Regions from separate parts of the Mesorhizobium sp. P5_C1 genome, predicted to be linked through region 3. Evidence: predicted binding sites of a transcription regulator. Region 3 holds the regulator's gene; each other region holds the start of a gene.

Region 1 (4,112 bases), on a different contig from region 3:
CGCGCGCCATCGGGAATTCCAGCGGCTCGCGGGTGATGTCGCCGGGGACATGGTCCTGCGGCATCTCGCCATCCGGCTCGATCAGGCCCTCGCGAGCAAGGATCGCAGAAACGCGGGGCATGGCTTGCGCTTCCGTCTCGCGCTGCAGCGGCTCGGCGACGTCGCCGCCCGCGGCAAGCTCGGGGTCGAGCAGCCGGTGCGTGTAGTCGAAGGTCGGGCCGAGCAGCTGGCCGCCGGGCAGGTCCTTGTAGGTCGCCGAAACACGTCGCTCGACAAGCATGGTGGCGGTGTCGATCGCCTTGGAATACCCGAAGCGCGGCAATGTGGTGCGGTAGGCGCGCACCAGGAAGATCGCCTCGATCAGGTCGCCGCGCGCCTGGACGATGGCAAGCGCCGCCAGCTCGCGGTCGTAGAGCGAGCCTTCGCTCATCACCCGGTCGACGCCAAGCGCCAACTGTTCGACGATCTGGTCGAGCCGAAGGGCGGGCACCGAACGGTCGCCGCGCCGGCGGTCGGCGAGCAGGCTGTGGGCGTTGGCAATGGCCGCCTCGCCACCTTTCACCGCGACATACATCTCAGGCCCCCATCGTCTTGATGCGCGTTGTGCGCGGCAGACAGGCGACGCCATCCGATGTGGCGAGGATGATATCCACGCCGCGCGGGAAGCGCTTGATGTTCTGCTTCCACTGTTCGACGAAATGACGCGGAATCTGCGCCGGCGCGATCGTGGCACTGGTTTCGATGCCGGGGCCTTCGAGCAGCAGCGGGGCGCCCGAGGCGAGATCGCTGACCTGCAGGATCAGCGTGGTGGAGCGGTCGGGATAGTCCTGCGTGCCTTGCGAAAAACCGTCGAGCGCCATCATCTCGGCCGGCGTGGCGATCAAAGCGAAATGCGCATCGGCCGGCGTGTTGGCCAAGGGCGCACCTGTGTGGAAACCAAGCCAGGATTTGATCGCGGCGGAGGCCTGCAAAGCGGGATCGAGCCAGAGCGGGGTGTCGTTGTCGCAAAGCGCCAGCGCTACGGCGCCGGCGGTCGCTGAAAACGGCACCGGCGGGCGAGCGAAGGCGGGCAGGGGCCGTATGCTGCCCGGCCGCGCCATCGCCTCCATGATCGCGCGAAACACGGTCTGGGCGTTGAAGACCGGATCGGCGAAACCGCCTTCGATCGAATGCGCTGCGATCTCCATCAGTCTTCTCCGCGAACCATGGTGAAGAAATCCACCTTCGTTGCCGCCGTCTCGGCGCGGCGCCGTTCATGCGCCGTGGCCAGAGCCGACCGCAGAGGCGCTATGAGCCCGGTCTCGACCTCGGCGCGACGCGCCGGGTCCTGCCACAACGCGTCGGCGATCGCCGCCAGCCTTGCCTTCTGCTTGTCGCGGCCAAGCGCATAGCAGTGGCCGACCTGTCCGGACGGCAACCGGACAGTGGCGCGGGTAACCGTCGTCTCACCGACATTGAAGGGGGAGCCGCCACCGCCGATGCGGCCGCGCACGGTGACCAAGCCGGTCTCCGGGCCGCGCAGCAGCTCAGCTTCCGAGGGCAGCCCGGTAGCGTTCCAGAGCCGGACGACGTCATCGCCGCTGGATTGCGCCAGTGTCGCCATGGCGGCCTTGCGCTCGGCCTGGTCGCGGGCTTCCTGTCTTCGCATGAGCAACATTCCTCTTGGCTAAATTTGTCTATTGATATAGACAACTATACAAATTATACCTATTATCTATCGCGAGTCCATGACGGGTGGATGACAAGCAATGGGAGGCCGGGGCAATTAATGGTCGGGCAGCTGGAAGCGGACGGCATCGAGCGGCGGAGTGGTGTCTCGCTGTGGCGGCAGATCGCCGACAAGATCCTGCATGCGATCGCCATCGGCGATTTCGCCGAGAATGCAGCGCTACCGCCAGAGGTTGCGCTGGCCGAGCGCTATGGCGTCAACCGTCACACGGTGCGCAGTGCCATAGCAGCCCTTGTGCAGGAAGGGGTGCTGCGGGCCGAACAGGGACGCGGCACCTTCGTGCTGTCGCGCAAGCGGCTATCCTATCCGATCGGCGCGCGCACACGGTTTTCGGCAGGCCTGCAAGGGCAGGCGTCGGAACGGCATATAGTCCTGCTTGCCTCGTCGGTGGAGCCGGCCAGCCAGCGCGTCGCCGAGGGGCTGGGCCTAGCCAGGGGGACAAACGTGATCCGGCTGGAAACACGCGGCGAAGCCGACGGTCGCCCGGTGTCGCGTGCCGCGGGCTGGTTCGAGGCCAGGCGCTTTGCCGGCATCGATGCCGCCATGGCACAAACCGGCTCGATCACCGCGTCGCTGGCACGTTTCGGCATAGATGATTACTTGAGGCAATCGACCATGCTGTCAGCACGCCATGCCGATGCCGCCGACCTTGCCGACCTCGACCTGCAGCCCGGCGCAATCGTGCTGGTCACGGTCGCCGTCAACGTCACACCCGACGGCCAACCGATCCAGTTTTCCGAGTCGCGGTTCCCGGCCGAGCGGGTCGAACTCAAATTGTCGGCGTTGTGAGCCGAGACCGCCGGTTGCCTAGATTGTCGAATTCAATTCCCTTAGCGAAAGCGCTAAGCGCTTTTCCCGGGAAAACCGCTTCAAACTTTTCCAGGATTGCACTCATCCGACTTCTATCACAGCCTTGATCAGACCGGATTTCTCGTGTGCCCAGCGTGCGAGATCATGTGGCGTGCCGGCCAGCGTGGTGCGGTGGGTGACGAGCTTGGCCAATGGCACGGCGCCGTTGCGGATCGAGGCGGCGACGTGGTCGAAGTCGGCGCGCAACGCATTGCGACTGCCGATCAGGGTCATCTCGCGCTTGTGGAATTCCGGATCGGAGAAGGTGATGTCATCCTTGACAACGCTGACCAGCACCAGTGTTCCGCCATGCGCGACATGGGCGAAGGCCGACTGCACCGACTGGGTGTTTCCGGTGGCGTCGAAGACCACATCGAAGCCTTCGCCGCCCGTCGCTTGCCCGACCAGATCGGGCACCGCGCCGCGCGAACCATCGAGGGTCTTGAAACCGAGCTCGTTGGCGGCAAAGGCAAGCCTTTCGCTGCTCATGTCGAGCAGCGTAACGTCAAGCCCGGCGATGCCGGCGAAGATGGCCGTGCCGAGCCCGATCGGACCGGCGCCGATGACCAGCGTGCGGGCGCCGGGATCGGCGCTTGCGCGCCGCACTGCATGCGCGCCGATGGCCAGGAACTCGACAGCAGCGGCGTCGGACAGCGAAAGGCCGTTTGCCGGATAGAGATTTTGTGCCGGCACCAGAATCCGTTCGCACATGGCGCCGTCGCGATGGACACCGAGCACCTCGATCCCGACGCAGCAGTTCGGCTTGCCGTGCCGGCAGGCGATGCACTTGCCGCAGGAAAGATAGGGATTGATGACCACCGGCTCACCAGCGGAAAGTTCAACGCCTTCGCCGGTCTCGACGATCGTTCCCGACACTTCATGGCCCATGATGCGGGGATAGGCGAGGAATGGGTGCTTGCCTTCGAAGATATGATAGTCGGTGCCGCAGATGCCGACATGGCTGACAGCCACCAGCGCCCAGCCGGGAGGTGGCGCGCTCGGCGCCGGACGGTCTTCCAGGACGAGCTCACCAGGCGAGCGGCAGACGACGGCTTTCATGCTTCAATCCAGTTTGTCATGAAAATCGCCGGCCCATTTTCGTGACAGGGCCGGCGATCGATCTCAAATTATTGTCACTTGCTACCGCGGCGTCGCAGCCCGTCGAAATAGACGATGATGATGATCAGCGCGCCGGTGATGATGCGCTGCCAGAAGGCGTTGACGTTCAAGAGATTGGCGCCGTTGTTGATGGTGGCCAGAATGAAAGCGCCGAGCAGCGGCCCGTGCACCGAGCCGACCGCGCCGAACAGCGAGGTGCCGCCGATCACCGACGACGCGATCGCCTGCAGTTCCCAACCCTCGGCCTGGGTCGGGTTGCCGATGCCGATGCGCGAGGCCAGCAACACGCCGACGAACGCCGCGCAGAGGCCCGACAGTGTGTAAGCCATGTAGATGGTTCGCTGGACATTGACGCCGGACAGGCGCGAGGCCTCGGCATTGGAGCCGACCGAGAACAAATACCGGCCCCAACGGC
Region 2 (4,112 bases), on a different contig from region 3:
GGACCGCGCCCTGGCATTCACGATCAGCTGGTCGAACTGGAGGATCGGCTCCTCGAGCTTTCCGGTCACGGCATCGAAGCGGTCGGGGTCGAAATCCAGCGGCAGGAAGTAGACCTCGGAAATGGAGACGTTGTTGGCGAGATTGTTGTAGATCTGCTGGATTGTCGCGCGGCCCTCGTCGCCGAGGTTGGTGCCATGCCGGTCGAGGTTTCGGACGCTTGGCAGGTAGCTCAGCGTTCGCACATTCTCGTAGACGGCCCGCAAGGCGTCTTCGACCGTCTTGGCGGTTGTCCTGGCTGCCGCCTGGGAGTTCTCGATGTAGCGTTCCTTGGCAAGCGCGAAGTTCCGCTGGGCGTCGATATGCAAGGCCGCCAGCATCGCTGCGCCGGTCACAAGGATCACAACAAATCCGACTGCTCGCCAGAATGCGTTCATCGGCGTCCCACCATCAATTGGTAAGGGATACCCCAGAGCAGTTTAGGAAGCGCTAATGAGTAAGCGCCAATAACCAATGCCCTTCCTTGCGGCCCCAGCGCCGCCACACACCAAATCCGGCAAGATCCATAAACCTGTTTTGCGGGTGCGAGAAAGCGGGATTGGGCATGCGCAAGGTCCAGGCAATCAGTTCGCCGGTACCGCCCCGGCCTGCTGATCGGCATCGGTCAGCGTTTGCAGGAAGGCGACGATGTCGTCGATTTCGGGGTCGGTCAGTGCCGGTTTGTCGCCGGGCTTCTTGCCGAAGGGCGGGTCATGGTTGAGGTTGGCCCAGTAAGCCTTTGGCAAATCGTCATTTTGCCGGATCGTGCCGTCGGCGTTCTTGGGATACCAATGGCCGGGATCGCTGTCGCGGCTGGCATAGAAGGCAACCGCGTCGCGCAGCGTGTGGAAGTAGCCGTTGTGGAAGAAGCTTTTGCGCAGCGCGACGTTGCGCAGCGTCGGCGTGCGAAACAGGCCGCAATACTCAGCCCGGCCATGGAAGTCGGTCCTGAGCGGCCCGCACAGGCCGAGATCGAAATAGGCGGGGTCGGCATTGGCCGGGATGGCCGGGTTGCGCGGCACGGCGACGGCGATCAGGCCGAAATCGGTGAATTGCGGCGGCTCGCCGTCATTGGCGGGTTCGCTCAGGTGGCAACTGGCGCAATTGCCCTTGGTTTCGTCCTCGAACAGCGCGCGCCCGCGCAATTCCTGCGCCGACAGCGTCGCCTTGCCGGCGAGGAAGGCGTCGTAGCGGCTGGAATAGGGATAGAAATCGGCGGCGCTCTGCTCGAAAGTGCCGAGCGCCTCGGCGGCGGCGTCGAAGGCGTCGTCCGGGTGGTCGAAAACGGTGTCGCCGAAGGCGGCCTTGAATTCATCGGCATAGGCGGTCTTGCGCAATCCGGCGGTGACGGCAGCGGCATCCTTGTTGGCCATCTCGAATGGCGACAGCAGCGGGATCTTGGCCTGGTCGCGGCCGCGGTCGGCGCGGCCGTCCCAGGTCAGGCCGCCGGTTGGGCCGTTGTCGACGCTTTCGTCGCCTTCATCCTCGGAATCGTAGAAATGCTCCGTGAAGGCTGGCACCGCCTGAAGGTAGCGAAGTGACGGCACGGCGCGCAGTCCGGGCTGGTCCAGCTTCGGACCGCCCATCTCGACCGGTGCCGCCGAGGCCGGACCGAAGGCATGGTGCGGATCATGGCAGGACGAGCAGGATTGTTTGCCTGAAGCCGACAGCGACGGGTCGAAGAACATCTTTCGGCCAAGCGCTGTCAGCGCCTGCGCCCGCGCGAAGGCATCCGCGCGCGACATCGGTCCGGGATGGACACTGCCGCTACCGGCGCTGACGGCGTTGCCGGGCAGGATGGTGGCGAGGCCAAACATCGATGCCGCGGCGGTCGCGATCATCAAGCCTTTCCATCGTCTTGCGGTCATAAGGTTCAGTCCGATTTGTTCCGCAATTAGGTCCGCACTGCAACGGATTGATGACCGGTCCACCCGCTCACGCAACCGTGTTCGGATGGGCGATAAATGTCACAAAGGTGACAAAGCATCGACCTAGCGTCCGAAGCCATGGCTCGTCGCCCCCAGCCATGCACTGCCCTCTAGCCATCACCCTAGCCATGAGGACCTCCCATGACGCGGTTCACGCTTTTCACCTCGCTTTGCCTGGCCGGCACGGCGCTGGCCTCGATTCCGGCTACAGCCAACGCAGCCCCTCCCGGCTTCGACAAGATCGACACCGTCGTCGTCATCTATGCCGAAAACCGCAGCTTCGATAATCTCTATGGCGGCTTCCCCGGCGCCAACGGCCTGGCCAACCTTTCGGCCGGCCAGGTGCGCCAGCTCGACCGCGACGGCAAGCCGCTGAGCGAACTGCCGCCGGCTTGGGGTGGTCTGACCGCCAAGGGCGTGACGCCGCCGGTGACCGAGGCGCAGACGGCCCATCTCAGCAATGCCAGCTTCGCCATCGACGACGCCAGCGGCTTCAACGAAAAGACCTCCGTCATCACCCGCGACCTCTGGCACCGCTTCTATCAGGAGCAGATGCAGATCGACGGCGGGAAGAACGACAAGTTCGTCGCCTGGGCCGATTCCGGCGGCCTGGTGATGGGTCATTATGACGGCTCGGTGCTGCCGATGTGGGCGGTGGCGAAGAAATACGTTTTGGCCGACAATTTCTTCCAGGGCGCCTTCGGTGGCTCCTTCCTCAACCATATCATGCTCGCCTGCGCCTGCGTTCCGGTCTATCCAAATGCCGACACCAGTCCGGTGAAGGGGCAAATCGCCGTGGTCGAAGCCGATGGCACGACGCTGAAGGTTGCCGACAACTCGCCGGCCTCTGCCCTCGGCGGGGCGCCGAAATTCGTCAATGACGGCGCCATCACGCCAGACTTCCACGCCGTCAACACAATGCAGCCGCCCTATCAGCCGAGCGCGAACAAACCGGCCGAAGGCGGCGACAAGGCACTTGCCGATCCGGCGCAGCCGACCACGCTGCCGCCGCAGCACGACATCACCATCGGCGATCTGTTGTCGCTGAAGGGCGTCAGCTGGGCCTGGTATTCCGGCGCCTGGCAGGCAACGCTCGACGGCAAGAACGCGACGCCTGTGCCGAACTTCCAGTTCCACCACCAGCCATTCAACTATTTCGCGGCATACGCGCCCGGCACGGCCGCGCGGGCCGAACATCTCAGGGATGGCGGCCTCGACGGGACCGAATTCATCAAGGCGATCGATGACGGTAAGCTGCCGGCGGTGAGTTTCTACAAGCCGCAAGGCAACCTCAACGAGCATGGCGGCTACGCCGATGTGGCGAGCGGCGACCAGCATCTCGCCGACGTCGTCTCGCACCTGGAGAAAAGCCCGCAATGGAGCCACATGCTGGTGGTCGTCACCTATGACGAGAATGGCGGTTTCTGGGACCATGTCGCGCCGCCGAAGGCCGACCGTTGGGGGCCGGGCAACCGCATCCCCGCCTTCATCATCTCGCCCTATGCGAAGATGGGTACTGTCGACCACACCCAATACGACACGACGTCGATCCTGCGCTTCATCACCGCGCGTTACGATTTGCCGGTGCTGCCCGGCATCGTCGCCCGCGACAAGGCGCTGCGCAACAACGACCAGCCGCCGATGGGCGATTTGAGCGCGGCGCTCGATCTCAGCCGCTAGGGCAGCTCAGGACCTCGGTGCGGCGAGCCCACAGTGCTCTAGCCGCCTGATCTCCGGATCAGGTCGCGGCCTATCCGCTTCGGCGCCTCGCTGCGCAGCACCAGCGCCGTGGTGACCGCGCCGTGGCGGGCCACCGCGTCGACGATGGTTTCAAGCTGCGCCGGCGAGGGGACGACCACTTTCAGGATGAAGCAATCTTCGCCGGTCAGCCGGTGCACCTCGGTGATCTGCGGCATTTCGGCGAACTGCTTGAGGCAGGGCCGGATGTGCTCATGCGTGGTGCGCACCCGGATGATCGCCATCATGCCGAGGCCAAGTGCGGCGGGATCGATCACCGCGGTGTAGCCGGCAATGACGCCGCGCTCCTCCAACCGTTTCACCCGCTCGGAGGTCGCCGGCTGCGACAGGCCGACCCGGCGGCCAAGCTCGGACATGCCGATGCGGCCGTTTTCCTGCATGGCTTCGAC
Region 3 (4,112 bases):
GGATGGCGGCTGTGAATTTTTTCATAATATCCTCCCTGCGCCGCGTATGGCGCGACCAAACTGACCCGTAGGCCGGCACAGAGGCTCTATTTTTTCGAGCCTCGAAAAAATAGTGATCCAACGCCCGAACGCTGTCAACATCGATTCTGATGGATTTTGACGTCTCTCCGAGTTTTTTTCGAGCTCCGGAATAAATAATGACATGATGGTAGGGTTCTGCCAGAATTTGGCTTGGCGCATGTCGCCCCAAAAGTGCGCAGCGGTTTTGGGGCAACGACACGTGCAGGAACAAGTACCTGAAGCGCGTCGCGCTTTCAGGCTTCGCTGATGGCCTTCGGGAGGCACGAAAGGCTGCAGCGACCGGGAGGATGTGAAAAAGCATGTCGGTCGGAATCCGCCACGACGATCTGCGCCGCCGCAACCGGGCGATGGTGATTGCGGCCGTGCGCCGCGCCGGACAGCCGTCCCGCACCGAGATCGCCGCGACCACGGGCCTCAGCCATTCGACCATATCGGCGATCTCCTCCGACCTCATCGGCGAAGGCATCCTGACTGAGAGCAAGCCGAGCGAGGCCGGCTCGCTCAAACGGGGCCGGCCGCAGGTCGGCCTCGGCCTCAATCCGGAAGCGGCGGCGGTGATGACCGTGGTGCTGTCGCTGAACTTCCTCTCGGTCGCCGTCATCGACTATGCCGGCCAGGTGATCGCCGAGGAACAGCGCCGGCTGGACACGCTGACCATGTCGCGCGACGCGCTGGTCGGTGAATGCGTTGCCATCGTACGGCGTCGTCTCGAAGACCCCGACCTCGACGTCCGCAGTGTCGCCCGCATCGCGCTGGCGATCCAGGGCATCACTGACACGCGTGCCCGCGCCATGCTGTGGTCGCCGATCACGCCGCACACCGATATCGCCTTCGCCGACATACTCGAGGACGAGTTCGGCATCCCCGCCACCATGGAGAACGACTGCAATATGATGGCGATAGCGTTGCGCTGGCGCGACCCCGAGCGCTACCGCGACGACTTCATCGCCATCCTGTTGTCGCACGGCATCGGCATGGGCCTGGTGCTGAAGGGCGAGCTGTTCACCGGCACTCATTCCTCGGGCGGCGAGTTCGGCCATATGATCCATCGGCCGCACGGCGCGCTGTGCCGCTGCGGGCGGCGCGGCTGCGTCGAGGCCTATGCCGGCAACTACGCCATCTGGCGCAACGCAAGGCAGATGAGTGAGGACGCGGAACCGGTCGCCGATGTCAGTGATGCCGACATGCGCGCGCTGGCGACCGCGGCCCGCGAGAGGGATGGACCCGAGCGCGAGGCCTATCGCAAGGCCGGCGAGGCACTCGGCTACGGTCTCGGCAGCCTGTTCGCGCTGATCGACCCGGCGCCCGTCGCCATGGTCGGCGTCAGCGCCGCCGCCTTCGACCTGATCGAGCCGGCATTGCGCGAGGCGATTGCCCAGACCGCCGGCGGCCAGCATTCGCAATCGATTTCCTTCGACACCGAACCGAACGAACTGCCACTGATCCGCGAAGGCTGCGCCACACGGGCACTGACCTTCGTAGACCAGGAGATTTTCGCGCCCGGCACGCAGGCGAGATCCGGCCTCGGTGGCAAGAACGTTGCGTGAATAACGCGCCGGGATGCGTTGAGATTCAGGTTAGGCCGAGTCGAGAATGGCGGGTTCCGAGAACCGGAACGGAGCGGACATTTGGATCCGTGAGTACCGGAAGCGCAGGAGACTGCCGTTCGCAGGCCGGCATCACCTGAATATCAGCAGATCCCTAATCTTCCCGGATTGCGTAGCCCGCCCCACGAATGGTGCGGATGACATCGGGCATGCGGCCATTGTTGACCGCCTTGCGCAGCCGGCCGACATGCACGTCGACCGTGCGTTCGTCGATGTAGATCGTCTCGCCCCAGACATTGTCGAGCAGCTGGCTGCGCGAGAACACGCGGCCGGGATGGCGCATCATGAATTCGAGCAGGCGGAATTCGGTCGGTCCGAGCCGGATCTCGCTCTTCTTGCGATAGACCCTGTGCGATTCACGATCGAGCACGATGTCGCCGACCTTGAGCACGCTGGACAGCACTTCCGGCTTGGCGCGGCGCAACAGCGCCTTGACCCTAGCCATGAACTCGGGCGTCGAGAACGGCTTGACCAGATAGTCGTCGGCGCCGGTCGAGAGGCCGCGCACACGATCGCTTTCCTCGCCACGCGCGGTCAGCATGATGATCGGCAGCCGCTCGGTCTCGGGACGCATTCTTAGCCGGCGACAGAGTTCGATGCCGGACACTGCTGGCACCATCCAGTCGAGCACCAGCAGGTCAGGCACGTTTTCCTGGAGGCGGATTTCGGCCTCGTCGCCGCGCGTCACCACCTCGACCTGGTATCCCTCGGACTCGAGATTGTAGCGCAGGAGCACGCCAAGCGGCTCCTCGTCCTCCACCACCATGATGCGTGGCGCGATCATCGACTGGTCACCCCTGCCGTCATGCCGCCGGCGCGGACATCGCCGTCTCGTCCTGCTTCGGACGATTGGCGGGCAGCTGCGTACCGGTCAAAACATAATACGCATTTTCCGCGATGTTGGTGACGTGATCGCCGATGCGTTCGAGGTTCTTGGCGCAGAACAAAAGATGCGTGCAGGCGGTGATGTTGCGCGGGTCTTCCATCATGTAGGTCAGGAGTTCGCGGAACACCGAGGTGTACTTGACGTCGATGCGCTCGTCGTCGGCGCGCAGCTTCGCCAGCGCCGCGGCGTCGCGCGCCGTATATTCCTCGATGACGCCCTGCACCTGGATCAGCACCAGCTGCGCCATTGCGTCGATGGAGTGCGACAGGTCGCGCGGGGTGACGCTGAGGCCGACGGTGCCGACGCGCTTGGCGATGTTCTTGGCAAGGTCGCCAATGCGCTCGAGGTCGCCGGCCATGCGGATCGAACCGACGACATGACGCAGATCGTCGGCCATCGGCTGACGCTTGGCGATCAGTGTGATGGCGCGGTCGTCGAGCTCGCGCTGGCGCGCGTCCATGATCGCATCGTCGGAGACGACGCGCTGCGCCAGGGCGTTGTCGGAATTCAACAGCGCCTTGGTGGCGCCGCCGACCATCGAGCCGGCGAGGTCGCCCATGTCGCGGATCAGCCTGCTGATCTGTCCGAGATCCTCGTCGAAAGAAGCGACTGTGTGTTCGCCCATGATCTTAGTCCTCGTATGCCTGAGCTCAGCCGAAGCGGCCGGTGATGTAGTCCTGCGTGCGCTTCTCGCGGGGCGACGTGAAGATCTTCTCGGTGCGGTCGAACTCGACCAGTTCGCCCAGATACATGAAGGCCGTCTGCTTCGACACGCGCGCCGCCTGCTGCATGTTGTGGGTGACGATGACGATCGTGTAGTCGGCTTGCAACTCGTCGATCAGCTCTTCGATCTTGGCGGTCGACAGCGGGTCAAGCGCAGAGGCCGGCTCGTCGAGCAGGATGACTTCCGGCTTCACCGCCACGGTGCGGGCGATGCAGAGTCGCTGCTGCTGGCCGCCGGAGAGGCTGAGGCCGCTGGCGTTGAGCTTGTCCTTGACTTCGGTCCACAGTGCGGCGCGCTTCAGCGCCTGCTCGACACGGCCGTCCATCTCGGACTTGCTGATCTTCTCGTAGAGCCTGACGCCGAAGGCGATGTTTTCATAGATCGACATCGGGAACGGCGTTGGCTTCTGAAACACCATCCCGATCTTGGTCCGCAGCAGGTTAAGGTCCTGCGAGCGGTCGAGAACGTTCTGGCCGTCGAGCAGCACCTGGCCCTCGGCGGTCTGCTTGGGATAGAGCTCGTAGATGCGGTTGAAGACGCGCAGCAGCGTCGACTTCCCGCAGCCCGAAGGTCCGATGAAGGCGGTGACGCTGCGCTCGGGCAGCGACAGCGTGATGTCCTTCAGCGCCTTGCTCTGGCCGTAGTAGAAGTTGAGGTTCTTGACCTCGATCTTGGCCTTGCCGGCAATTGCCTCGGCGGCGATCGTCATGTCTGGAGACAACATCTGGCTCATTTGTCCTCTCTGCGTCCGGTCAGGCTGCGAGCAAAGATGCTGAGCGCGAGAACCGTCAATGTGATGATGAGTGCACCGGTC

What was found. Region 3 encodes PhoB, which activates phosphate uptake and scavenging genes when phosphate is short. Its sites were predicted from a motif close to TGTCATNNANCTGTCAT; they were not measured.
Region 1: phnF (phosphonate metabolism transcriptional regulator PhnF) is a predicted target of PhoB. The motif match lies at 1,728-1,744, and genes of this name have one in related genera.
Region 2: ACXJ7R_RS04025 (acid phosphatase) is a predicted target of PhoB. The motif match lies at 2,002-2,018, and genes of this name have one in related genera.

The regions. Positions count from the first base shown of each region.
Region 1 covers NZ_JBFULQ010000375.1:265-4,376, reverse strand. Annotated here, with positions in the region: gene ACXJ7R_RS23485 (carbon-phosphorus lyase complex subunit PhnI) at 1-574, opposite strand, end outside; gene phnH (phosphonate C-P lyase system protein PhnH) at 576-1,187, opposite strand; gene phnG (phosphonate C-P lyase system protein PhnG) at 1,187-1,648, opposite strand; gene phnF (phosphonate metabolism transcriptional regulator PhnF) at 1,769-2,518, shown strand; gene ACXJ7R_RS23465 (zinc-binding alcohol dehydrogenase family protein) at 2,621-3,637, opposite strand; partial or broken gene ACXJ7R_RS23460 (ABC transporter permease) at 3,712-4,112, opposite strand, start outside.
Region 2 covers NZ_JBFULQ010000025.1:11,927-16,038, forward strand. Annotated here, with positions in the region: gene ACXJ7R_RS04015 (putative bifunctional diguanylate cyclase/phosphodiesterase) at 1-402, opposite strand, end outside; gene ACXJ7R_RS04020 (cytochrome-c peroxidase) at 622-1,854, opposite strand; gene ACXJ7R_RS04025 (acid phosphatase) at 2,107-3,645, shown strand; gene ACXJ7R_RS04030 (Lrp/AsnC family transcriptional regulator) at 3,684-4,112, opposite strand, start outside.
Region 3 covers NZ_JBFULQ010000082.1:7,889-12,000, forward strand. Annotated here, with positions in the region: gene xylF (D-xylose ABC transporter substrate-binding protein) at 1-25, opposite strand, end outside; gene ACXJ7R_RS09600 (ROK family protein) at 381-1,628, shown strand; gene phoB (phosphate regulon transcriptional regulator PhoB) at 1,783-2,472, opposite strand; gene phoU (phosphate signaling complex protein PhoU) at 2,492-3,199, opposite strand; gene pstB (phosphate ABC transporter ATP-binding protein PstB) at 3,225-4,031, opposite strand; gene pstA (phosphate ABC transporter permease PstA) at 4,028-4,112, opposite strand, start outside.